DNA from 4 places in the Metabacillus hrfriensis genome. Region 3 is predicted to be linked to each of the others. Evidence: predicted binding sites of a transcription regulator. Region 3 holds the regulator's gene; each other region holds the start of a gene.

Evidence for each region. Region 3 encodes Rex, which represses fermentation and respiration genes when NADH is low (regulators of the CRP and FNR family bind a similar motif). Its sites were predicted from a motif close to TTGTGAAATATTTCACAA; they were not measured.
Region 1: yumC (ferredoxin--NADP reductase 2) is a predicted target of Rex. The motif match lies at 3,270-3,287, and genes of this name have one in related genera.
Region 2: QLQ22_RS22590 (L-lactate dehydrogenase) is a predicted target of Rex. The motif match lies at 4,128-4,145, and genes of this name have one in related genera.
Region 4: QLQ22_RS09965 (cytochrome ubiquinol oxidase subunit I) is a predicted target of Rex. The motif match lies at 3,306-3,323, and genes of this name have one in related genera.

Annotation. Positions count from the first base shown of each region.
Region 1 covers NZ_CP126116.1:4,340,117-4,346,247, reverse strand. Annotated here, with positions in the region: gene QLQ22_RS21600 (HesB/IscA family protein) at 1-288, shown strand, start outside; gene QLQ22_RS21595 (hypothetical protein) at 341-868, opposite strand; gene QLQ22_RS21590 (hypothetical protein) at 998-1,795, shown strand; gene yumC (ferredoxin--NADP reductase 2) at 2,004-2,999, opposite strand; gene QLQ22_RS21580 (NAD(P)/FAD-dependent oxidoreductase) at 3,388-4,611, shown strand; gene QLQ22_RS21575 (NUDIX domain-containing protein) at 4,711-5,193, shown strand; gene QLQ22_RS21570 (YuiA family protein) at 5,357-5,482, shown strand; gene QLQ22_RS21565 (YuiB family protein) at 5,585-5,875, shown strand; gene QLQ22_RS21560 (3D domain-containing protein) at 6,015-6,131, shown strand, end outside.
Region 2 covers NZ_CP126116.1:4,547,406-4,553,536, reverse strand. Annotated here, with positions in the region: gene QLQ22_RS22605 (ArsR/SmtB family transcription factor) at 1-300, opposite strand, end outside; gene QLQ22_RS22600 (ArsR/SmtB family transcription factor) at 448-828, shown strand; gene QLQ22_RS22595 (heavy metal translocating P-type ATPase) at 806-2,953, shown strand; gene QLQ22_RS22590 (L-lactate dehydrogenase) at 3,154-4,104, opposite strand; gene QLQ22_RS22585 (ammonium transporter) at 4,376-5,641, shown strand; gene QLQ22_RS22580 (DUF294 nucleotidyltransferase-like domain-containing protein) at 5,669-6,131, shown strand, end outside.
Region 3 covers NZ_CP126116.1:263,891-270,021, reverse strand. Annotated here, with positions in the region: gene groL (chaperonin GroEL) at 1-1,620, opposite strand, end outside; gene groES (co-chaperone GroES) at 1,673-1,957, opposite strand; gene QLQ22_RS01555 (CPBP family intramembrane glutamic endopeptidase) at 2,253-2,984, shown strand; gene QLQ22_RS01550 (YdiK family protein) at 2,987-3,184, shown strand; gene tatC (twin-arginine translocase subunit TatC) at 3,211-3,960, opposite strand; gene QLQ22_RS01540 (twin-arginine translocase TatA/TatE family subunit) at 3,979-4,155, opposite strand; gene QLQ22_RS01535 (redox-sensing transcriptional repressor Rex) at 4,173-4,814, opposite strand; gene moaC (cyclic pyranopterin monophosphate synthase MoaC) at 4,811-5,326, opposite strand; gene QLQ22_RS01525 (ABC-F family ATP-binding cassette domain-containing protein) at 5,480-6,131, shown strand, end outside.
Region 4 covers NZ_CP126116.1:2,003,440-2,009,570, reverse strand. Annotated here, with positions in the region: gene QLQ22_RS09975 (potassium channel family protein) at 139-801, opposite strand; gene QLQ22_RS09970 (cytochrome d ubiquinol oxidase subunit II) at 878-1,891, opposite strand; gene QLQ22_RS09965 (cytochrome ubiquinol oxidase subunit I) at 1,907-3,235, opposite strand; gene QLQ22_RS09960 (gamma-glutamylcyclotransferase family protein) at 3,366-4,226, opposite strand; gene QLQ22_RS09955 (ATP-binding protein) at 4,242-5,549, opposite strand; gene QLQ22_RS09950 (DUF6884 domain-containing protein) at 5,632-6,084, opposite strand.

The DNA.
Region 1 (6,131 bases), 990 kb from region 3:
CAGGCTTTTCTGCGCGTTGGCGTAAAAGGCGGCGGCTGCAGCGGTTTATCTTACGGCATGGGTTTTGAACAAGAACCTAATGAGGACGACACTCAGTTTGAGGTGCATGGCATCAATGTGCTTGTCGATAAAGAAAGCTCCCTTATTTTAAAAGGGACAAAAATTGATTTTAAAGAGTCCCTAATGGGGGGCGGATTTACCATTGATAATCCGAATGCGATCGCTTCATGCGGATGCGGTTCATCTTTCAGAACAGCTACGAATACAGGTACTCCTGAAGAGTGCTGAATATAAAAAAAGACATTTCATTGGCAAAAAAACGCCAGTAAAGTGTCTTTTTTTATTTCTTTTTCCGTAAAAACATTAGGAGAGTGAAAATGAAAAGAATCGCGATAAAAATAATTCCCCAAGTAATGGCATTAGTTCCTAGCTGATGTTCCAGATTCACTTGCTTTTCAGGTTCTTTTCCGGCACCGAGATTTCTTATGTCATCCCCTGCGTCTGTGAGCAAATTTGTTCGTTCGCATAATCCGGTCTCAAGGTTAAACTTATCTCCGTATGCATAAACAAGATAATTTTCACCTTCAATGAAATCAACTCCGCACCCTGCAGAGTCCCTCTCTGTTTCAACAATAAGCTGTGATTGAGAAGGGCCCTTCCAGATAAGATCCACATCAATTAACACTTTTTTCTGACTGCTTCCTGTGATCTTTAATACTTTTCCTGAAAAAATGGCTGTTTTGTTTTCTAATTCTGACTGAACGGAAGGCTGCTGCGCACATGAACAAGCATAGCCATTTTCTTTATTTACTAAAAAGATGCCTGACATAATTACCGCACATAAGATTAGTTTTAGTTTCCATTTCACACTATTTCCCCCTTCCTTGAAAACATAGTCGAGGATAAATAGAAAAAGGTTTCAGGTTCCAATTTAAAAACAAAGGACAAATAGCGGGCATATAGTATGGATGTGTGAATAGAGAAGGGAGCTTGAATAATGAATTACAACCCATATCCATATCCATATCCATATCAGATGTATAATCAATTTCGTCTTTCATCAACAGATGAATTAAATGAAGGCCTATATAAATGGGTGAAATTAACCTTTACAAACGGTACGGAAAAAGAGGCATTTATATTCTACTTAGATAAACAATCAGGTGCAGTGTTTATTTTGTCATTTCCCAAATTAACGACAAGTCAGGCGAATGTGAATGATATAAAATCCTTCGAAGTGATGCCTGAACCTCCAAAAATGGAAGAAGAGGCTCCTCAAGAATCAGAAGTACAAAACGGCGGGACAGAAGGCGATCAGGAAGTCGGTCAAATGCCGGGAATGGATCAACCTGAAGAAATGCAGGGCGATCAGGAAAGTCCATTCGGACAAATGCCGGGAATGGGCCAATCGGGAGAAATGCAGGGCGGTCAGGAAAGTCCATTCGGTCAAATGCCGGGAATGGGTCAATCTGAAGAAATGCAGGGCGGTCAGGAAAGTCCATTCGGTCAAATACCGGGAATGGGTCAACCTGGAGGAATGCAGAGCGGTCAGGGAAGTCCATTCGGCCAAATGCCGGGAATGGGTCAACCTGGAGGAATGCAGGGCAGTCAGGGAAGTCCATTCGGTCAAATGCCGGGAATGGGTCAACCTGGAGGAATGCAGGACGGTCAGGGAAGTCCTTTTGGTCAAATTCCTGGAGGTGATCAAAGCGGAATACCGTTTGGCGGCCAAAGATACCAGCAATGGAATCAGCCGGTTTATTACAATCCATACAGCTATTACTGGCAGCAGTAAGTCATGCAGCGTTTATTCCAATAAAAAAGAGGAAAAGCAGACCGCTTTCCTCTTTTTATTGTAGGAATATAAAGTTTTGCACATTAAGGGCGAGCGGAAGCGCCTGGCTCCTCCGTCTGAACGGCTTCGCCAAAAAATGTCAAACCCGGGCTTCTCACTGGATGGCATCTGTCATACCTGTGTTATCCAAGGTCATCCGATTTTCTTATTATTTTTCAAACAAGCTTGTGCTGTGAAGCGGCTGAACTCTTGCTTTTGGATCCATATAAGCTTTCGCATTATTAACAGCAGTTGGAGCTTCACCAAAACCGCTTGCGATCAGTTTTACTTTTCCTTCATATGTGCAGATGTCGCCCGCAGCATAGATGCCTTCAACGTTTGTTTCCATCTTGCTGTTAACTACAATTGAGTTTTTCTCAATTTCAAGACCCCAGTTTTTGATTGGGCCAAGTGATGAGACAAATCCAAAATTCACGATGACAGAGTCAACATCTATGACTTCTTTGCGTTCGCCTTTCACTTCTTCTAAGACTACTTGTTCAATATTACCTGCACCTGTTAATTCTTTTGGAACGAAAGGAGTGAGAACTTGAACTTTTGAGTTATTCAGGTTTTCGACACTATGCTCATGAGCACGGAACTTATCTCTTCTATGAACAAGTGTTACTTTTTCAGCAATTGGCTCTAGCATAAGTGCCCAGTCAACAGCAGAATCTCCGCCTCCGCAAATAAGAACTCTCTGGCCGGCAAATTGATTTAAATCATCAATGAAGTAATGAAGATTTGCTTTTTCAAATGAAGCAGCTTCTTCAAGTTCAATTTTTCGGGGTTGGAACGCACCGTTTCCTGCAGTAATGATAATCGTTTTAGAATAGTGAACTTCTTGATCAGTTGTTAATTTAAACACGCCGTCAGCCTGTTTTTCAACCGTTTCAACTGCTTGCTCGAGACAAACTGTCTGCTCAAACTTGGCCATTTGCTCTTTTAAATTGTTTACCAGCTCCTGTGCGCGCACTTTAGGAAATCCTGCAACATCATATATGTATTTTTCAGGATATAAGGCAGAAAGCTGACCGCCGAGCTGCGGCAAACTTTCGATGATTTTAACAGAAGCCTGGCGCATACCGCCGTAAAATGCAGTGAACAAACCGACAGGTCCGCCGCCAATGATCGTAATATCGTATACTTTTGTGTCTTCCTTCACAAATATCCCCCCGATTGTAATTGATAATAATTCTTAATTATAACATATCATACCTCTTTAACAATTTCATCTGGTAATTGAGTAAAGAGATGTGCTTGTATGATGAATATGATTATTATAGAGAATGTTTTTATTTTTGTAAAATTCTTAACGTTTCTAATCCTTCAATTTGGTCTTGAAAAATATAATGCAGATGCTATTATGTAATATAGGCATTATTTATATTCTATATTACTACTCACAGAGTTTTCAGTATCATTTTGAAAAGTTAAGTGAACATTTTCACATACTTTTTTAGGTAAAACAAAATAAAATGTTGTGAAGCAGCGGAAGATAATTAGTATTGAAATTATTTCATTCTTTACAGCAAATTCAAAAAAAGGTGGATGTGATTCGGTTGAGAAAGCCCAAAATAGTAGTTTTAGGTGCAGGTTACGGCGGATTAATGGCAGTTACACGTCTTCAAAAAATGATTGGTGTAAACGAAGCAGATCTTACACTGGTTAACAAAAATGATTATCACTATGAAACAACATGGCTTCATGAAGCTTCAGCAGGTACATTGCATCATGATAAAGCAAGATACCAAGTCAAGGATGTTATTGATAACAGCCGTGTAAAATTTGTGAAAGAAACAGTTGTTTCCATCAACAAAGATGAAAAGAAAATTGTTCTTTCAAATGGCGAGCTTGAGTATGACTACCTAGTGATTTCTCTTGGATCTCATCCAGAAACATTCGGTATCAAAGGCTTGAAAGAGTACGCTTTCGGTATTACAAACATTAATGCAGCGCGTCAATTGCGCGAGCATATCGAATATCAATTCGCTACTTACAACACTGAAGAAGTAAAGCGCGATCAGCGCCTTGCAATCGTTGTGGGCGGAGCTGGCTTCACTGGCATCGAGTTCCTTGGCGAGCTTGCTAACCGTGTTCCTGAGCTTTGCCGTGAGTACGATGTTGATCATAAGAAAGTACGCATCATCTGTGTAGAAGCTGCTCCAACAGCTCTTCCTGGATTTGATCCAGAGCTAGTAGAATACGCTGTAAACCACTTAGAGCGTAAAGGGGTAGAATTCAAAATCGGCACAGCCATTAAAGAATGTGTTGAAGACGGCATCATTGTTGCAAAAGATGACGTAATGGAAGAAATTAAATCTGATACAGTTGTATGGGCAGCAGGTGTGCGCGGAAACAGCATCGTTGAAGAAGCTGGCTTTGAAAACATGCGCGGGCGTGTAAAGGTAGATTCTTACTTAAGAGCACCAGGCCATGAAGATGTATTCATCATTGGCGACTGTTCACTAGTAATCAACGAAGAAATCAACCGTCCATATCCTCCAACAGCTCAAATTGCTATGCAGCAAGGTATTACAGCAGCTAAAAACATTGCTGTGGCCGTTCGCGACCAGGGTGAAATGGAAGAATTCAAACCAGACATCAAAGGTACAGTTGCTTCACTTGGCGAAGATGACGCTGTAGGTATGGTATTTGGCAAGAAAGTTATGGGAACAAAAGCTTCATTCATGAAAAAAATGATTGATAACCGTGCTCTATTAATGGTTGGCGGAGCAGGATTAGTCGTTAAAAAAGGTAAATTTAAATTTTTCTAAGAAGTAGAGTAAAATAAAAGACAAGAGCCTTCTAAGCTTTTGTCTTTTTTTTATCGAAAAAATCTAATTTAATATAGTAAGTCAAAAGGGGAGATTATGGTGGCAAATAAGCGGGGGAATGTATGGATTGCTGTATCTGGTGTAGTTGAAAATGAAAACGGGGACTGGCTTGTCGTGAAAAAGAAATACGGGGGGTTGAAAGGGAAGTGGTCTTTTCCAGCCGGATTCGTAAATGAAGGGGAAACGCTCGATGAGGCGATTGTTCGCGAAATTCATGAGGAAACGGGAATTGAAGCTGAAGTGCAGGGTGTTATTGGCATCCGGTCAGGAGTCATTCAAAGTACAATCAGCGATAATATGATTATTTTTAAACTCAAGGCGAATTCATCAAAAATTATCGTACAGGAAGATGAGTTATTTGAAGCTGCCTTTTTTCCTCCCAATTTTCTTAAGGATGACGAGGATGCCTCCCTGCTGCTTCAGTCATTTGCAGAGGAAATGTTTGAGAAAATGCTTTATAAAATAGATGGTCTAAACCCCGGTGATCAGTTTGGCTACACGTCATATCGCTTATTTTTATAATTTTCAAAATAATAAGAAAAATTGAGTAAATAGAAGGAAGAGCTTGATGTATTCGCTTACATCAAGAATCCCGTAAGATTTTCTCCCTTTATCCTTTACAAAGAACCTGATATAGTATTTTCAATATCAAAAAAGAGATACTTGACAGAGGGGAGAATAGATTATGAATGCATCTGCTATTGAAAAGAAAGAATGTCCATATTGTTCGGGGAAAGGTTATTTCCAATTGCTTCTTGGCGGTTCAGAAACGTGCGATTGCTGCAACGGAACAGGAAAGAAGTCTTCATAAAACGTTCAATTTTTTTACAATTGACTGAATATCGCTTGTTCAGTACACTTAAATAGGTGTACTGGAGGCGATGACTTGTTTTTACCTGTATTGATAATTTCGATGCTTTTATTCTTTGTTTTATTTTTTGGAATCGGTTTCTTGCTGAATATGCTGCTTCGCATGTCTTGGATCATGGCTATTATCTATCCGATTGTCTGTATATTGATTGTAGATAATGTGAGAGTCACTCAATACTTTACCTCACCTGGACCATCTTTTTCATCTTTAGGAGAGCGTATTCTATCTTTGGCTTTGGCAGATATTCTAATACTGGTCTGCGGTTTTATCGGAGCGATTGTGTCCGGAATTGTTATTAACATGCTCCGCAAAAGAGGCTATCAAATGTTTTAAAAGGTGATCTGTACAAGAGTACAGATCTTTTTTATTTGCAGAAATCAAAACTTGTAAAATATGGATTCCTCTCTATCTTGAATATTTCGTTTATCATTTGGAAACGATTATTGATGTGAGAGGAGTGAACACATCGTAAATGGATAGGACAAAAACCTGGTCAAGGCGTCTATTAATGACACTATTACTGCTAGTAGCGCTCGGTACCACTTTAAAAGCTTTTTCAGGTGTGGAGGCAAAGGATCTGTCTGATATA
Region 2 (6,131 bases), 780 kb from region 3:
CATCTGTTTGAGAAGCCCGATAACATGTTCGTCATCATGCGAATAATATAAGGTGGTTCCTTCGCGGCGGAATTTGACGAGGCGGAGATTTTTTAGAAATCTTAGCTGGTGGGATACGGTTGATTGGAGAAGAGATAATGTTTCAGCAATTTCATTTACGGAGCATTCACCTTGAGTGAGCAGGTTTAATATGCGGAGCCGTGTCGGGTCTGACAGCGCCTTGAAAGTCTGGGAAGCGATGAAGATGGTTTCTTCGTCCAGATCATGAAACGTTTCTGCTTCTTGTTTTTCTTTTTTCATCGTGGGTCTCCTTCTGACTTCTTATGTAGTTATCATTATAGGGAAGATTAGCTATTTTCACAAACATTCAAATAATTGTTTGACTGTTCATATTATCGTGCATATACTTTAATCAAACGAACGTTTGAATGAATAGGATGTGATGAAGTGAAGCTGCAGGATGTGTGTGAAATAACTTGTGTGGATTCTGAAAAAGTGGAACGGGTTAAGAATAAGCTTCGAGGACGGGAAACGGCAAATGTGGCGAAAATTTATAAAGCACTTGCTGATGATACAAGATTGAAAATTGCTTATGCGCTTTTAGAAGAGGAGCTTTGTGTCTGTGATGTCGCGAATATCGTCGGGGCTACGACTGCAACCGCATCGCATCATTTAAGGCTTTTGAAGAATACGGGGCTTGCTAAATTCCGCAAAGAAGGAAAGCTTGTCTATTATTCATTGGATGATGATCATGTTAAGAAGCTTATTTTGATTGCTTTTGAACATCAAGGGGAGATGAGCCAGCGTGGAAGCAGAACAATCGGCTGAAAAAAATGTATATCGGGTTCAGGGATTCACCTGTGCAGGCTGTGCCGGGAAATTTGAACGCAATGTAAAAGAGCTGGATGGCGTGACGGATGCGAAAGTAAATTTTGGTGCCGCCAAGTTAACAGTTATCGGCAAAGCAAGTATCGATGATATTGAAAAAGCAGGAGCGTTCGAGCACCTTAAAATCCTTCCTGAAAAGGGAGCCGTTCAAGCACCTGCAGAACCATTCCTTAAAAAATACGGTGCGCTTCTAGTGTCCGCTCTGTTCATAATTATTGGCTATTATTCCTTATTTTCTTACGGGGAAGGAAGTGTCCCATCTATAGCAGCCTTTATTGCTGCCATCATTATTGGAGGATCATCCCTGTTTATCACTGGGTTTAAAAATTTGATTCGACTTGAGTTTGATATGCGAACACTCATGACGATTGCCATTATTGGCGCCGTCATTATTGGGGAATGGAGCGAAGGAGCGGTTGTGGTCATCTTGTTTGCCGTCAGTGAAGCTCTGGAATCCTATTCGATGGACCGGGCGCGAAAGTCCATTCGCTCTTTAATGGATATTGCTCCAAAAGAAGCGTTAATAAGACGAAATGGAATTGAAAGCTCTATTGCCGTTGATGAAATTGAAGCTCTCGATATTATGATCGTGAAGCCTGGCCAGAAAATTGCCATGGATGGTTTAGTTGTTAAAGGGTTTTCGGCTGTTAATCAGGCGTCCATCACGGGTGAATCCATCCCGGCAGAAAAAGGACCAGGCGCCGAAGTGTTTGCGGGAACTCTTAACGAAGAAGGATTGCTTGAAGTGCAGGTTACAAAGCTTGCTGATGATACGACGATTGCCAAAATCATTCATTTAGTAGAAGAAGCCCAGGCGGAACGCGCACCATCGCAGGCGTTTGTTGACAAGTTTGCGAAGTGGTATACACCTGCCATTATGGCGGTTGCCTTTTTAGTTGCCGTTCTTCCTCCGTTATTTTTCAGCGCAGCATGGGACACATGGATCTACCAGGGTCTTGCCGTATTAGTGGTCGGCTGTCCATGTGCCCTTGTTATTTCAACACCTGTTTCTATTGTTACGGCAATTGGGAACGCTGCGAGAAATGGTGTATTGATCAAAGGCGGCATTTACCTTGAAGAATTAAGCAGAATCAAGGCAGTTGCCTTTGATAAAACAGGCACTTTAACAAAAGGGGCTCCCGTGGTTGCCGATTTTGAAGTTTTACAATCCGGCATTTCAGAGAACGACCTATTTAAATTGGTAAGTGCGCTGGAATATCGATCGCAGCATCCGCTTGCTTCAGCGTTTATAAAAAAAGCAGAGCAGCAGGAGATCGATTATAAATCACTGATTGTAGAAGATTTCACGTCCTTAACTGGAAAAGGAATCAAAGGAAAGATTGATCATGAGTGGTACTACGTTGGAAATGTTTCGCTGTTTGAAGAAATGGGGCTTACATTTGAAGGTGAATTAAGGAACAAGGTTGATTCTTTGCAGAAACAAGGAAAAACAGTCATGCTCGCCGGAACGAATGAAATGCTGCTTGCTGTTTTAGCAGTGGCAGACGAGGTCCGTGAAAGCAGTGTCCGCGTTGTGAAGCAGTTAAAAGAGCTCGGTATTCAAAAAACCATCATGCTGACGGGTGATCATGCAAATACAGCTGCAGCGATCGGTAACCAGTTAGAAGTGTCTGAGATTTATGCTGAGCTGCTTCCTCAGCATAAACTGGATGCAGTGAAAAAGATGCAAAGGGAATACGGGGCAGCTGCAATGGTTGGGGATGGCGTAAATGATGCTCCTGCCCTTGCTGCAGCTTCAGTTGGAATCGCGATGGGAGGAGCCGGGACGGATACCGCTCTTGAAACAGCAGATGTTGCCTTAATGGGGGATGATCTGAAAAAGCTGCCATTTGCAATTGAACTCAGCCGCAAAACGCTTGTTATCATTAAGCAGAACATTGCCTTCGCCTTAGGACTCAAATTGCTTGCTTTACTTCTGGTCGTTCCGGGGTGGCTGACGCTTTGGATCGCGATCTTTGCAGATATGGGAGCTACATTGCTAGTTACGTTAAATGGATTACGGCTTTTAAGAGTGAAAGGAAAGAGAGATAGCCAGATACTTTGAAAGTATGAACTCCTTAGGGGTTCATGCTTCTTTTTTGTATGCAGCTGGCTAGAAAAAGAATGGCACCTAAAATAGAATAAAATGCGCTAATAACAGCTTGAAAGCAAAAAAAGAAAACTCCAGCTTCTGAAGCCGGAGCATAAATAGCCGTTTGCCTTTTTATAGCTGGTAAGAGAGTTGACTGAAGTTACCCAGCTTTTCTAGTCAAAATGTGGAGCCAGTATTTCCTTCAATATCGCTGCACTGTTTTTAAATTTATTCTGTTCCTCAGCGTTTAGATCAAGCTCAATAATCTCGCGAATCCCCTCGCGGTTAATTACAGCTGGAACACCGATATAGACATCGTTTTCACCGTAATGGCCATCAAGATAGGCAGAAACGGTCAGAACACAGTTTTCATTATGAAGGATTGCCTTCGTAATGCGGATAAGTCCCATTGCAATTCCATAATAGGTTGCGCCCTTTCGACTTATAATTTGATAGGCTGCATCTCTGACGTTCTTAAAAATTTCATCTAAATCTTCTTTTTTAAAGGCTTTGTTTCGTTCAATCATCTTCATGACAGGGATCCCGCCGATATCCGCAGCGCTGTAAACAGGAAGCTCGCTGTCTCCATGTTCACCGATTATGTAGGCATGCACGTTATTTGGAGCAATTTTAAAATAATCGCCCAGCAGGTAGCGAAAGCGGGAAGTATCAAGGATGGTTCCTGAACCTATCACGCGTTCTTTCGGCAAGCCGCTGTATTTCCAGGTTGCGTAGGTCAGGATATCCACTGGATTGGCTGCTACTAGAAAAATCCCCTGAAAACCGGATTTCATAACGCTTTCGGTAATTTCTTTGAATATAGCCAGGTTTTTTGCTACTAGATCGAGGCGGGTTTCGCCTTTCTTCTGGTTGGCTCCTGCACAAATGACAACAATATCTGCGTGTTTGCAATCCTCGTATTCTCCGAGGCGGATGGCGGCAGGATTTGGCGCAAACACTTTTCCGTGATTAAGATCCATTACATCCCCAAGCGCTTTTTCGGCATCAGCATCAATTAAAATGAGTTCATCAGCCATTCCTTGATTCATGAGAGCAAATGCGCAGCTGGATCCGACAAAACCGGTTCCAACTAAGACTACACGGTTTATCTTTTCTTGTGTCATTGTGCAACACTCTTTTCAATGGATTGTGAAATAATTCACAATATAATGTTACCTTATTTAGGAAGAAATGTCTATTGTAAAAGCAACCTATCTGCGATTTTTCAAATTCTTTATTCATTAAAAACATGTAAGGTTTTTTGACGTGAAGTTATAAAAATTTTTAGAAAATTGGTTGACTAAAGAAAAATATACGATAAAATAGAAAATAATAAACTTATGTTATATTTTATAACATATCATGTTATGAAAAGAGCAATAGGGGGACGTTAAATTGGATTCTATTTATTTGTTAAATAGTTTATGGGTGGTTTTAGGGGCGATCTTAGTTATTCTCATGCAGGGCGGGTTCATTTTGCTTGAGGCGGGATCTACACGCATGAAAAATGCCGGTCATATTGCCGGGAAGACGATCTTTACGTTTGGTCTTGCATCCCTTGTGTTTTGGGCAGTGGGCTTTGGGTTTATTTTTGGCGATAATGCTAATTTCCTTGTCGGTTTATCCCACTTTTTCTATTCAGGATATGAGCTTGAAGGGATGAATCTTTCTTCCGCTGTATTCTTTATATTTCAGCTTGCATTTGCCGGTATTGCGATTACGATTGCCCTTGGCGGGTTTGCCGAGCGGGCGAAGCTATCAATCTATCTTGTCTTTACGGTGCTGTTCTCAGCTCTTGTCTATCCTGTAGTTGCACACTGGATCTGGGGCGGAGGCTGGCTTGCTGAGCATGGCAAACAGGATTTTGCAGGCTCTACAGTAGTGCATTTAACGGGAGCAATGGCTGCATTTGCGGCGACAATTTTGCTGAAGCCCCGAATTGGGAAATTCAATCAGGATGGTTCTGCCAATAACATTTTTGGGCATAATCAGGTGTTTACGGCTTTAGGCGTTTTGCTGCTTTGGATTGGCTGGTTTGGATTTAATGCGGCAAGCACGCTTGGAGTAGAGGATGGATTTTTCGGATATGTTGCTCTGAATACTAATCTTGCAGCAGCAGCCGGTGCTGTCGCAGCGCTCATCGTTTCATGGGCGGTGCTTGGGAAATCAGATGTGCCGACGATGCTGAACGGGGCACTCGCGGGTCTTGTAGCGATTACAGCATCCTGTGCGTTTGTTGATACATGGGCGGCTGTTCTCATCGGTTTTATCGCTGGAATCCTGGTTTTCTATAGTGTGAGATTCTTTGAAAAGAGAAAAATAGACGATCCAATCTACGCCTTATCCGTTCATGGTGCAGCAGGGGTTTGGGGTACGATTTCAACAGGGTTTTTCGCAACACCAGAACTGGCGACAGTTGGAAAGCCAGGATTATTGTATGGCGGAGGCTTTGAACAATTAGGTGTTCAGATTATGGGGGTCGGCGTATCCGGAGCTTATGCTTTTATTGTTTCGTTTATCATTCTCTTTGCTGCTAAAAAGCTGATGGGCGGTCTTCGTGTAACGGAAGAAGAAGAAATTATGGGGCTTGATATGAGTGAGCATGGAAGTTACGGCTATCCTGAAGTATTCTTATCAAAAGAGGATAAGATCAGCTCTTAATTCCGGAGCGAAAGGGAAGTGCTGTAAATGGGAGAAAGCTACGAATCGATTCGTGCATGGAAAGATGAAGAGATATATAAATATACATCTGATACGCACACATTAAATCAATTTCATGATCAAGTCATGCGGGCTGTTTTTAACATATCTCTGCAAAGGGTGAAGGAGGAAAAAGGAACTCCTCCTTCGCCCTTTACATGGTTTGTCATGGGGAGTGCAGGGAGATATGAACAGGGGGTCATCAGTGACCAGGATCATGGAATGGTTTATGAAAAAAGCGGTACGGATGCAGATCAGTACTTTCTGGCACTTGGAAAAGAAGTTTCCTTAGGTCTTCATATTGCAGGATATCCTTATTGCGAAGGTAAAGTCATGAGCTCAAATCCTGTCTGGTGCAAATCGCTTGGAGCTTTTGAAAATCAGCTATCAAAATGGATGGATGAAGTCAGCTTCGAGTCGATGCGGTATCTGCAGATTTTTGTTGATGCAA
Region 3 (6,131 bases):
GCCGCCCATACCGCCCATGCCGCCCATATCAGGCATTGCAGGAGCATTTTCTTCAGGCTTGTCAGCAACAACTGCTTCAGTTGTTAAGAACATAGCCGCTACAGATGCAGCGTTTTGAAGAGCTGAACGCGTTACTTTAGTTGGGTCAACGATACCAGCTTCGATCATGTTTACCCAAGCTCCAGTTGCAGCGTTGAAGCCAGTTCCTACTTCAGCATGCTTTAGACGCTCAACGATAACTGAGCCTTCAAGACCAGCGTTGTGTGCGATTTGGCGTACTGGCTCTTCAAGAGCACGTAATACAATGTTTACGCCTGTTGCGAAATCGCCTTCGCCTTCTACTGATGCAACTTTGTTGTATACATTTACAAGGGCAGTACCACCGCCTGATACGATGCCTTCTTCTACTGCAGCGCGAGTAGAGTTCAATGCATCTTCAATGCGAAGTTTGCGCTCTTTTAATTCTGTTTCAGTTGCAGCACCAACTTTGATGACTGCTACACCGCCAGCTAATTTCGCTAGACGCTCTTGTAATTTTTCTTTATCGAACTCAGAAGTTGTTTCTTCTAATTGAGCACGGATTTGTTTTACGCGGCCTGCAATTTTGTCAGACTCTCCAGCACCTTCAACAATTGTTGTGTTTTCTTTTGTTACAACAACTTTAGAAGCGCGGCCAAGTTGAGTGATGTTTGCAGATTTAAGATCTAAGCCTAAATCTTCAGTGATCACTTCTCCGCCAGTAAGAACTGAAATATCTTCAAGCATTGCTTTGCGGCGGTCGCCGAATCCAGGAGCTTTAACAGCTACTGCATTGAATGTTCCGCGAAGTTTATTTACTACTAGAGTAGCAAGTGCTTCACCTTCAACATCTTCAGCAATCAATAATAGAGGCTTGCCTTGTTGAACAACTTGTTCTAATACAGGCAGGATCTCTTGGATGTTAGTGATTTTTTTGTCTGTGATTAAGATGTATGGGTTGTCAAGGACAGCTTCCATTTTATCTGAATCAGTTACCATGTAAGGAGATGCATATCCGCGGTCGAATTGCATACCTTCAACTACTTCAAGCTCAGTAGTGAAGCCTTTTGATTCTTCGATTGTGATAACGCCGTCGTTTCCAACGCGCTCCATAGCTTCAGCAATCAATTGGCCAACTTCATCATCAGCAGCAGAAATCGCAGCTACTTGAGCAATGGATTCTTTGCTTTCGATTGGTTTAGAAATAGCTTTTAATTCTTCCGTTGCAACAATAACAGCTTTTTCAATACCTTTGCGGATACCCATTGGGTTAGCACCAGCTGTTACGTTTTTAAGACCTTCGCGGATCATTGCCTGAGCAAGAACCGTTGCAGTTGTTGTTCCGTCACCGGCAACATCGTTTGTTTTGCTTGCAACTTCAGCAACAAGCTTTGCACCCATGTTTTCGAATGCATCTTCAAGCTCGATTTCTTTTGCAATTGTCACACCGTCATTTGTAATAAGCGGAGAACCGAATTTCTTTTCAAGAACCACGTTGCGTCCTTTTGGTCCAAGCGTAACTTTAACTGCATTAGCGAGTGCATCAACCCCGCGCAGCATTGCGCGGCGAGCGTCTTCACTGAATTTAATGTCTTTAGCCATGTTCCATTACCTCCTAAGAATGATGTTCTATGATATTGGAAATTTTTATAAATTAGCCGATAACTGCTAAAATGTCGCTTTCGCGTAAGATTAAGTATTCAGAACCCTCATACTTCACTTCTGTACCAGAGTATTTTGAGAAGATGATGCGATCGCCTTCTGCAACTTCAAGAGCAACACGCTCACCGTTGTCAAGCACACGGCCAGTACCTACTGCCACTACTTTACCTTCTTGCGGTTTTTCTTTGGCACTATCCGGCAGTACGATCCCACTAGCAGTTTTTTCTTCAGATTGTACAAGCTCAATTACGACACGATCACCTAATGGCTTTAACAAGTGAAACAACCTCCTCAAGATTTCATTAATTTAAATTTTCATTTTATTAGCACTCATATGTCTTGAGTGCTAACACAAGTATTATATTATATAATCTCTCGTGCAAATTCAAGTAATATGTTAAAAAAAATTGAAATCCTTTTCCTTATGCCGATTTCACATGTTTATAGCCATTCCTGCATACCCTATATGCGTTATCTTCCTACATCTTGCCTGATTTATGGTACAATTATGCCTAGCTGAAATTTTGCTTATATTGACTTAAATCATCCGGCAAGTTAAAGGAGTCGTTCAATTGAAGAAAGAATACTGGCTTATTATTTTGACATATATAGTCATGCAGTTTTCAGGCATTCTCGGCATTCCGCTTCTGCTTAAACTTGGCGTCGGAGAGGATCAATCGCTCCGCATGGCCCAGATTACAGCATCAGGCTATTGGACGGTTTTCAGCTTTGCAGCTGCCTTTGTAATCGTACTTCTTCTGCTCCGCAGCCATTTTAAAAGCAATGACCTCAGGGGCGATGCAGCTCCCGCTGGTCCATCCGTCTTATGGGCTGTCGGCGGCGTGTTTATGGCACTTTCAGTTCAGGTGATCGCGGCCAATATTGAGATTCAGGTATTTGGCATTGAAGGTGAATCTGAAAATACGAAAGTCATCATGGAAGTATTGAAGGTTACGCCTTTGCTCATAGTCGTGACTTCCATCATAGGTCCTATCCTGGAAGAGATTATTTTCAGAAAAATTTTATTCGGCGCTTTGTATCAGCGCATCAATTTCTTTTTATCGGCACTGATCAGTTCGATTGTATTCGCACTAGTTCACGGTGAACCTCAGCATCTTCTTCTTTATGGATCAATGGGGTTTGTGTTTGCTTTTCTATATGTAAAAACAAAGCGTCTCCTGGTTCCTATTTTTGCCCATGTTGCGATGAATACGTTTGTTGTCATTCTGCAATCGAACCGGGAACAGCTTGAGGAAATGCTGAAACAGGCAGAACAAATGCAATTTATTTTTGGAGGCATGTAAGCATGAGAACAAGCCCAATTTCAATGGGGATCTTTTACTTGGCGATGGGTATTCTGTTTACCTATCTCGCCGTAAACAGTTCAGAAAGCGGGATTTGGTCGTTTCCGACAATCCTGCTGATGTTAATCGCGACGTTTGATCTTGGAGTCGCATTTAGAATGTTCAATCTCTCTTTCAAAGTCAAAGCGAAGAAAAAATAAAAAAAAGGGTGGTCCTGCAGACAGGATCACCCTTCTTTATTTGCTTCTTCAAACTGAGTCCGCTGCGCCTTGCGGTAAGCAAACCTTGAGACAACAATGCTTATTTCATACAGGATAAACAGCGGTACGGAAACCATTAGATGCGAGACAAGCTCCGGCGGTGTAATTAACGCTGCAATAACAAGCAGAATGAAGTACGCATATTTTCGGATTTTCACGAGGAACATCGGTGTGACAATGCCGAGCCTCGTTAAGAACATAATAACAACCGGAAGCTGAAACAGCAGTCCAAATGGCACTGTCAGCTGAATTAAAAACTGAAAGTATTCGTTGATTCCAATGACTTGATTAATCTCTAAATCATTGGACATACGCTCCATGAAATCCACGACAAATGGAAAGAGCAAAAAATACGAAAAGCTGATGCCTGCGAGAAACAGTCCAATAGAAATTGGAATATAGCTCAGTGTGACCCTTCTTTCCTTTTCGTAGAGGCCAGGGCTTACAAATGCCCATAGCTGATAGAGGATGATAGGCGATGTAATAATAAAAGCAATGATAAACGCGAATTGCATATAGACCATAAGCGGATCGGTCATTCGGAATGAATTCAGCGTTAAGCTCTGAGCTTCATTCGTATGCTGTAAATAGATGATAATCGGCTTTGCTAATAAAAAGCCGGCAATCACAGAGAGGAAAAGGGAAAAGACTGTAATGATCAGCCTTTTCCGAAGCTCAGCAATGTGATCGATAACCGACATTTCGTTTTGTTTCATGACAGCTTTCATCCTATCTTACTTCTCTTCTTTCTTTTTATCTTCATCGTCGTCCGCCAGACCCTTCGTTGCATGCTTAAATTCACGCAATGAGTTGCCAATTGCTTTACCAAGCTCAGGCAGCTTCTTTGGCCCAAAGATTAATAGTGCTGCAAAGACGATCAGCAGCAAACTTCCAAAACCGATATTAGGCATATCATTCACCTCAATTCTTAAGCGTTAGGATAGTGCTTCAAAAAGTACACGAGCGATTGCAGCTCTACTGCTAAATCAATATGATGAATTCTGATTTCCTCCGGTACATTTAATCTCGCAGGAGTAAAATTAAGAATTCCTTTAATTCCCTTTGCAATCAGCCTGTCCGTAATGGGCTGGGCAGCCTGTGCCGGAACCGTTAAAATGGCCACGGTCACATCATCAGGCAGGTGTTCTTCAAGATCAGCCAAATTATAAATAGGAACATCGCCGATTTCAGTGCCGATTTTTTTCTCGTCGACATCAAAGGCAAGTGAGATTAACGTATTATTGTTCTTCGTAAAATTATAATGCAAAAAGGCAGTGCCGAGATTACCGACACCAATTAAGGTAACCTTCGTCACCTCATCCTGATCGAGCGTTTTTCTGAAAAAAGAAAGAAGATAATTAACATTATACCCATATCCTTTTTTCCCAAGGGCTCCAAAGTAGGAAAAATCCCTGCGGATCGTGGCAGAATCCACTTTCACAGCATCACTCAGCTCCGCAGAAGAAACACGCTGCTTGCCTGATGCATGCAGATTCTTTAAAAAACGATAGTATAAAGGCAAGCGCTTAGCAGTAGCTTGCGGAATTTTCGATTGTTCGATGTTGTTCACGTTCTATCCCCCACATTCAAAGCTACAGGTTCATCTCGTGTATAATCCCCGCTTTTTCCGCCTGTTTTTACAGACAGATAGGCAGGTCCGATGATTAACCCTTTATCAAGTGCTTTACACATATCATATACGGTCAGGGCGCAGACAGAAGCGGAGGTTAGCGCTTCCATTTCAACACCTGTACTTCCTGTTGTTTTCACAGCTGCGGCTATCATCAGATGGAAAAGCCCGTTTTCTTTTTTCCATTCAAACTCAATATCGATTCCCTTGAGCGGAATCGGGTGACACATTGGGATAATATTCCATGTGTTTTTAGCAGCCATAATGCCGGCCACCTGTGCGACCCCCAGCACGTCCCCTTTTTGAAGCTTGTGATTTACGATTTGTTCATAGACATGTTCCTTCATAACAACGCTTGAAACTGCAACAGCGGTGCGCACAGAATCATGTTTGTTCGATATATCAACCATTTTGGCTCTGCCCTGCTGGTTAAAATGAGTAAAATTTGACATCTTTTAACGCCCCTCATACTAGACTATACACTATTTTTACTAATCTGTCTTTTTACTTATTGTGACAAATGTTCGCACCAGGAAAAGTACAATCATTGCGGCTCACTCTTCTATAAGCTACACTTAAATTATCATAGCCTGAGGTGAAAATACATGATTTTGCTACAAATAAACCAGCTGACGAAATACTTTGCAGCTGATCTTATATTATCGAATATCAAACTTGAAGTTCAAACACGGGATAAAATTGCCCTTGTCGGACGGAACGGGGCCGGTAAATCAACCCTGCTCAAAATTATTGCGGGTCAGCTTTCTTACGAATCCGGAGAGATTATCAAGCCAAAAGATGTGACGATTGGGTACCTTGCGCAGGATACAGGTCTCGAATCTAATCTATCTATTTGGGATGAAATGGTTTCTGTGTTTCAATTTTTAAAAGATATGGAGCAATCCATGCGTGATCTTGAACAAAAAATGGCCAATACAGATCCCGCAAAGCGGGAATTTGAACAATATTTAAAAGAATACGACCGCCTGCAAATTGAGTTTAAAGAAAAAGGCGGCTATCAATATGAGGCAGATATCCGTTCTGTTCTTCATGGTCTGGGATTCGCGGATTTCGATGTCTCTTCTCCTATCCAGCGTTTGAGCGGAGGCCAGAAAACGCGCCTTGCCCTTGGAAAGCTGCTTTTGACGAGTCCTGACTTATTAGTTCTGGATGAGCCGACAAACCACCTGGATATTGAAACGCTGTCCTGGCTTGAGCAATATCTTCAAGGCTACAGCGGAGCGATTTTAATCGTTT
Region 4 (6,131 bases), 1.7 Mb from region 3:
ACAAAGAAAAGAGACAGGGGCTAGCCGACCACCCATATGTTCACGAATGTATACATCTTCCATTATACCACAATCCACAAAGAACAAACGTTCTATTACAAAAAACAAAAAAAGACACTTTCACGTGTCCTTTTCCGATTAAGCTTCTAAAACCCTTTTTTCAAATCTGTCGATATCTGTATCTGCACCAATAACAATTAAAATATCATCTTTTTGAATCACTTCATCTGCCTGTGGTGTCACAAATATTTCTTTGCCTCTTTTTATAGCAACTATGTTAATTCCGTATTTAGCACGAATATCAAGGTCGATTAATGTATTTCCTGACAGTTTATTATTTACGACAATCTCTACAATACTGTGTTCATCGGAAAGTTCAAGGTAATCAAGAACGTTATTGGAGATCAGATTATGAGCAATTCTTCGGCCCATATCTCTCTCTGGATGAACGATTTGATCAGCTCCTATTTTCCTTAAAATTTTCTCATGATAATCGTTTTGCGCTTTTACAGTAATAAATTTTACGCCTAGCTCTTTCAGCATCAATGTTGTTAAAATACTTGACTGAATATTATCGCCAATCGCCACGATGACGTGATCGAAGTTGCGGATGCCCAGGCTTTTTAAAACGGCTTCATCCGTTGAATCTCCGACAACAGCATGGGAAGCAATATTGGCATACTCATTCACTTTATCTTCATCCATATCGATGGCCATTACTTCCATGCCCTCTTCGCTCAGCTCGCGGCAAATACTGCCTCCAAAACGCCCAAGTCCAATAACTGCAAAATCCTTTTTCATATGTACGTTCCTCCAGCCATCATACTATAAACAAAGTTTATCATAACTCTATTCGTAATTAAAATAAATTAAAGCTTTACTTTTTGCCCTTCACATATTCCGCATCAAATAAAAACAGGCGCAAAAGCAAAATAAGTGAGGGAATCAAAAGCAGCAGCCCGGCTATAAAAACGATGACAAGTGTGATCCCCATCGTTTCGTTGGTATATCCCGAATAAATAGTAACAAACGGATCAAGAATGTAAGGCAAATGTGATGCCCCGTAGCCAAAGAAGGCAAAGAAAAATTGCAGCATCACCATAATAAAGGCCGTTCCAAAATTCTTTCTTTTATAGATTAGCCAAACGGATATCATAAAAAACAAGAGTGAGGATCCGAACATCCACCAAAGATCGAGCGCATGATTAAAATGCCTGGGATTATGCTGCTGAAGGGAAAGAAAGACAAGAAAGCTAGCAATGATTGTAGGCGGCGCCCAAAAAAGAGCAAACTTTCTAAGCAGCGATAAAGCTTTGCTGTCTGACGCACGATCTGCATAGTAGGTTAAAAAAGAAGCACTGATAAACAAAACGGATACAATGGCAAGGAATACCACACTCCACGAATAAAAGCTTGTAAATAACTCATTAGCAAGAAATACGACCGTGCCATTTCGTTCTTCCAAAAAGCCGCCTTCTGATATTGAAAGAGCTGTAGACAGAGACGCAGGAATTAAAAGTCCTGTGGCTCCATATAAAAACGTATAAAAAAGACTGTCTTTAGCCCCGTAGTTCCCAAATGCGTAAAAGGAACCGCGGATCGCGATTAAAACCAGCGCTATGCTGCCTGGAACCAGCAGTGCTGTACCATAATAATACGCTGTTTGCGGAAAAAAACCGACGATCCCCACAAAAAAGAAGACGAAGAAGACATTTGTTACTTCCCACACCGGCGACAAATAGCGGCTGATTAAGTTATTTACGATATCATCCCGCTTTGTCAGCTGGGCGTAAAAAGCAAAGAAACCAGCTCCAAAATCTATAGAAGCAACAATTAAATAACCGTAAAGAAAAACCCACAGAACCGTCATTCCAACGATTGGAATATCCATTTAGACTTCTCCCTCCTATTTAAACCGGTACTCTAGCTCCGCTTCTGCCGGATTTTCTTTAAACATTCGTTTTAACACAATAATGCACAGTGTTCCGAGCAAGGTGTACAGGCCAAAAAACAGTACAAACATTAACCCTACATGATCAGAGGTCGTTGCTCCTTCAGCAACCTTCATATAACCTCTGAGAATCCATGGCTGACGTCCTACCTCGGCAAAAATCCAGCCTGCTTCGATTGCAATCATGGAAAGAGGTCCTGCAGCTACAATCGGCCATAAAAGCCTCGATTGGAAACCATTCAGCCTTTTTATTTTTCCAAATAAAACAAACAGCATAGACAGTCCCAGGCCGAACATCCCAATAGTGACCATTACATCAAACATATAGTGAATCCATAGAGGAGGTCTTAAATCTTCTTCTATTTCATTTAATCCTGTTACTTCTGCATTAAAATCACTGAATGATAAGAAACTGAGCATTTTAGGAACTCTTATTTCATTGGTGATTTCCCCTTTTTCATTCAGTGTACCGTATAAAATTAAATCAGCTCCGGCTTCTGTTTCAAAATGCCACTCCCCTGCTGCAAGCTTTTCAGGCTGATGCTCCGCCAAAAATTTTGCAGAGAGATCACCAGCGAGAGCCGTACCAAGCGAAAAGACAAGAGCCGAGACCATTGTCACCTGCAAGGCTTTACGGTGATAGTCTGTTCTTCTTCCTTTAATGATCATAAAAGCAGTTATAGCAGCGAGCACAAAGGCTGAAGTCATATAGGAAGACATCAGCACATGAAAGACTTTTGAAGGTGCTGCAGGATTAAACATTGCAGCAATCGGATCGATGCCTGTAATCGTTCTGCCCTTCAGCGTAAATCCCTGAGGAGTATTCATGAAAGCATTGACGGTGGTAATAAACACGGCAGACATCGATGATCCTATCATAATCGGAATGGAGATAAGCCAGTGGTAAATTGGTTTTTTAAACCTGTCCCATGTGTAAAGATAAATCCCCAAAAAGATTGCCTCAAAGAAAAAAGCGAATGTTTCCATAAAAAGCGGCAAGGCAATCACCTGGCCGGCAATTTCCATGAAACTCGGCCATAATAAAGATAACTGCAATCCAATACATGTTCCTGTAACGACACCCACTGCCACTGTCACTACAAAGCCCCTCGTCCAGCGTCTTGCCAGCAGGATATAGTGCGGATCGTTTTTCCTGATTCCCATCCACTCTGCAATAGATATTAAAACAGGAACTCCGACTCCAATTGTTGCAAAAATAATGTGGAAGGCAAGTGTCAATGTCGTAAGCATCCGGCTAAGTATGACGCTATCAAGTTCAGCCAAAGGGCCACATCTCCTTTTATTGTTCTAATGATCTTATATCACAGTTTCCCCAAAGTAAAACATGCCAAGATTGTGATGTGATGAACAATTTTTGAAATCATAATCAGCAAAGAAGATTTCTCTTTGCTGATTATGGTTTATATTCAGGAAGAGCAGCCATATATGCCCGGATTTTTTCAATATACTCCTCTCCGAGTCTGCTTTTTGCACCTCTTAATATTTCTGTTGAGTAATGGCCAGGCGGGCGGAACTCTTCTTTTTTCTGAACCACTGTAAAGGTAAGGCACTGCTCATAAACCACTCCGCCCGTTTCCACCTTAATGAAGGCTGGACGATACAATTTAGAATCAACACCTTCACGCATGTAAAGATAGTCCACCGCTTCCTCAGGTACACGGTATAAAATGCCCTCAGCCCCTCCGCCATCTTCAACGATGTCAGCACGGCCCCCATCTTCCATCGTAACTGTGAATTTAACAGAATACTTTTCTGCTTTTCCTCCGCCGATTACATCGGCAAAATGATGATCAACAGCCGCTTTTTGAAATCGTTCGGTATCCATGCACGAGCCATAAGCAAAATAAAACGTTTCAGCTGGCGGATTCAAGATAAACTGATATTCTTTCCAGTCTCCGCTCTTTATTTTTTTCATTGTATCAGCCTGTTCCGGCTTTATGACATAACAAAAAGCATCATATTCCATTTTATCTGTATAGACACGGATTGGCACAAATTCGAACAAATTGTCATCTGCTTCAGGTCCATTGTACCCTTCTAGTACATGAACTTCAGGAAGCAGTTCCTCATCAATTTCATAGAGTTCTCCGTAAACTGTTTCCTGTTCCACAGTCATCGCAGGATAGCCGTCATTCGAATCATACAGCGATCCATTTGTCCACGCCTGTTCGGCAATACATGTTCTATCCTTTAAAAAATGATGATTTTTCTCCATATAGCGCAGTGTCCCATAAACAAATAAATGACAGTTCATCTTACCATTCTCCTCTTAAACTGGTTCTAATATCGTATGGCGATTCACAACTGGCAGTACAACCTCGAAGGTAGTCCCCTTATTTAAGCTGCTGTTTACATTGATATGGCCATAGTGATCTTTTATTATCCTTAAGCAAACGGTCAGACCAAGACCAGTCCCTTTTTCTTTTGTAGAAAAGAATGGTTCGCCAAGTTTTGAGATTTTTTCTTTTGGTATCCCCATACCATCATCTTCAATTGCTATGATCACATATTCCCCTTTCAGTCTGCAGCTCATGTGGATATTTCCTCCATCAGGCAGTGCTTCAATCGCGTTTTTAATTAGATTTATAAATACCTGTTTTAATTGATTTTCATCACATTCCACTATAATTTCTGTTGAGGGCAAACTTTTTTCAATCTGGATATTATGTAAAATGGCATTGGATTCAATCAGTACAGCCACTTGGTCCAAAATGGAAATCATATTCTTTTCCCTGAAATGAATCGCCTGCGGTTTGGCCAAGACAAGCATTTCACTAAGAACCAGCTCAATTCTCTTTATTTCTCCAAAGATAATATCAAAATATGTATCTTTGCCAGGAAATTCTTTTTTAATCAGCTGAAGAAAACCGCTGATGGATGTAAGCGGATTTCTTACCTCATGTGCAATGCCCGCTGCAAGCTGTCCGGCAATGGAAAGTTTTTGGGATTTCAGGGCAAGGTGCTCATTCATTTCTCTCCATTCCCGCTCTTCCAGTTTTCTGTCAGTAATGTCCTGAATTGTCCCGACCGTTCCGATCAAATAGCCTTCATTGTCATAATACATTTTGAATTGAACATGAGCATAAAATTCTCCGCCGCTTTTCTTGCGATAGGATGTTTCCAGTTTTCCCTCGGGTCGTTTCGCAGCTGTATATTCAACAAGCTTGCTTTTTACCCGCTTTTTATCTTCAAATGTAATGTAATGATAAAAACTGGAATAAAGACTTTCTGATCTTTCATACCCTGTTACGTCCGTCCATGCAGGATTTAAGTAAATAAAATTCCCTTCACCATCTGTTTGAAACACGACTTCCTGAATATTTTCAAGGACCATCTTCGTCTCACCAAGCAGGTTTTTATAGCGGAGCTGACTTTCGCTCAGCTGATGAATCAACAATTTGGAACGGTCAAAATAAGTGCCTAATTTCCAGACAACAGACAAGACTAATAAGCAGAATAAACTTCTGAGTATCAAAGGGACAGACTGACTCCCCAAATAATAGTCTAAGATATTCCATAAAATCAGAATACATACTGCTATTAAAGTAATCATAATTCTGCCCGTATATTTGTTCATCACAGCACCTTTTCGCCTCTGTTTTTTTATAGTATACCATTTTCTGATTTATCAGTATATTCAACTGTCTTATGTCTCTCTATCAATCATGGAGACTATGATTTGTAAGAACCGCTTTTTTTAGCATTTGCTGCATATATCCGATTCCTGTACAGCCCTGCAGCGGATAAATGTATTCCCCTTCAACCGCAGTTTCTATAATGGGTCTGAATTTCTTGCCTCCAAGCACAACAAACTTATTAAATTGATGCAGGTTCTTTTCATAAGCCTGCATGTTCAGCTCTTCAAGTCTTATCACTTCTTCTGTTTTCATGCTGAACGAGACATTGTAATTGCCCGGAACAAAATCCTCAGGGAATAAGAAGCCATGTTTAGCAGAAAGAATGACCCAATCATCGAAAAACTTTTCGGCATACTGCCGGCAGAGCAAATGAAAGGTTCCCGTATAGGCATTTTGAGCTTCAACTTTTCCAAGATGAGGCACCTTATCCCAAATTTTTTTATTTCCGCATGGTATAACACATAACTGTTTCAATTTAGTTTCTCCTTTTTTTAAGGGTGATACCTGACACCGTCGTCAAT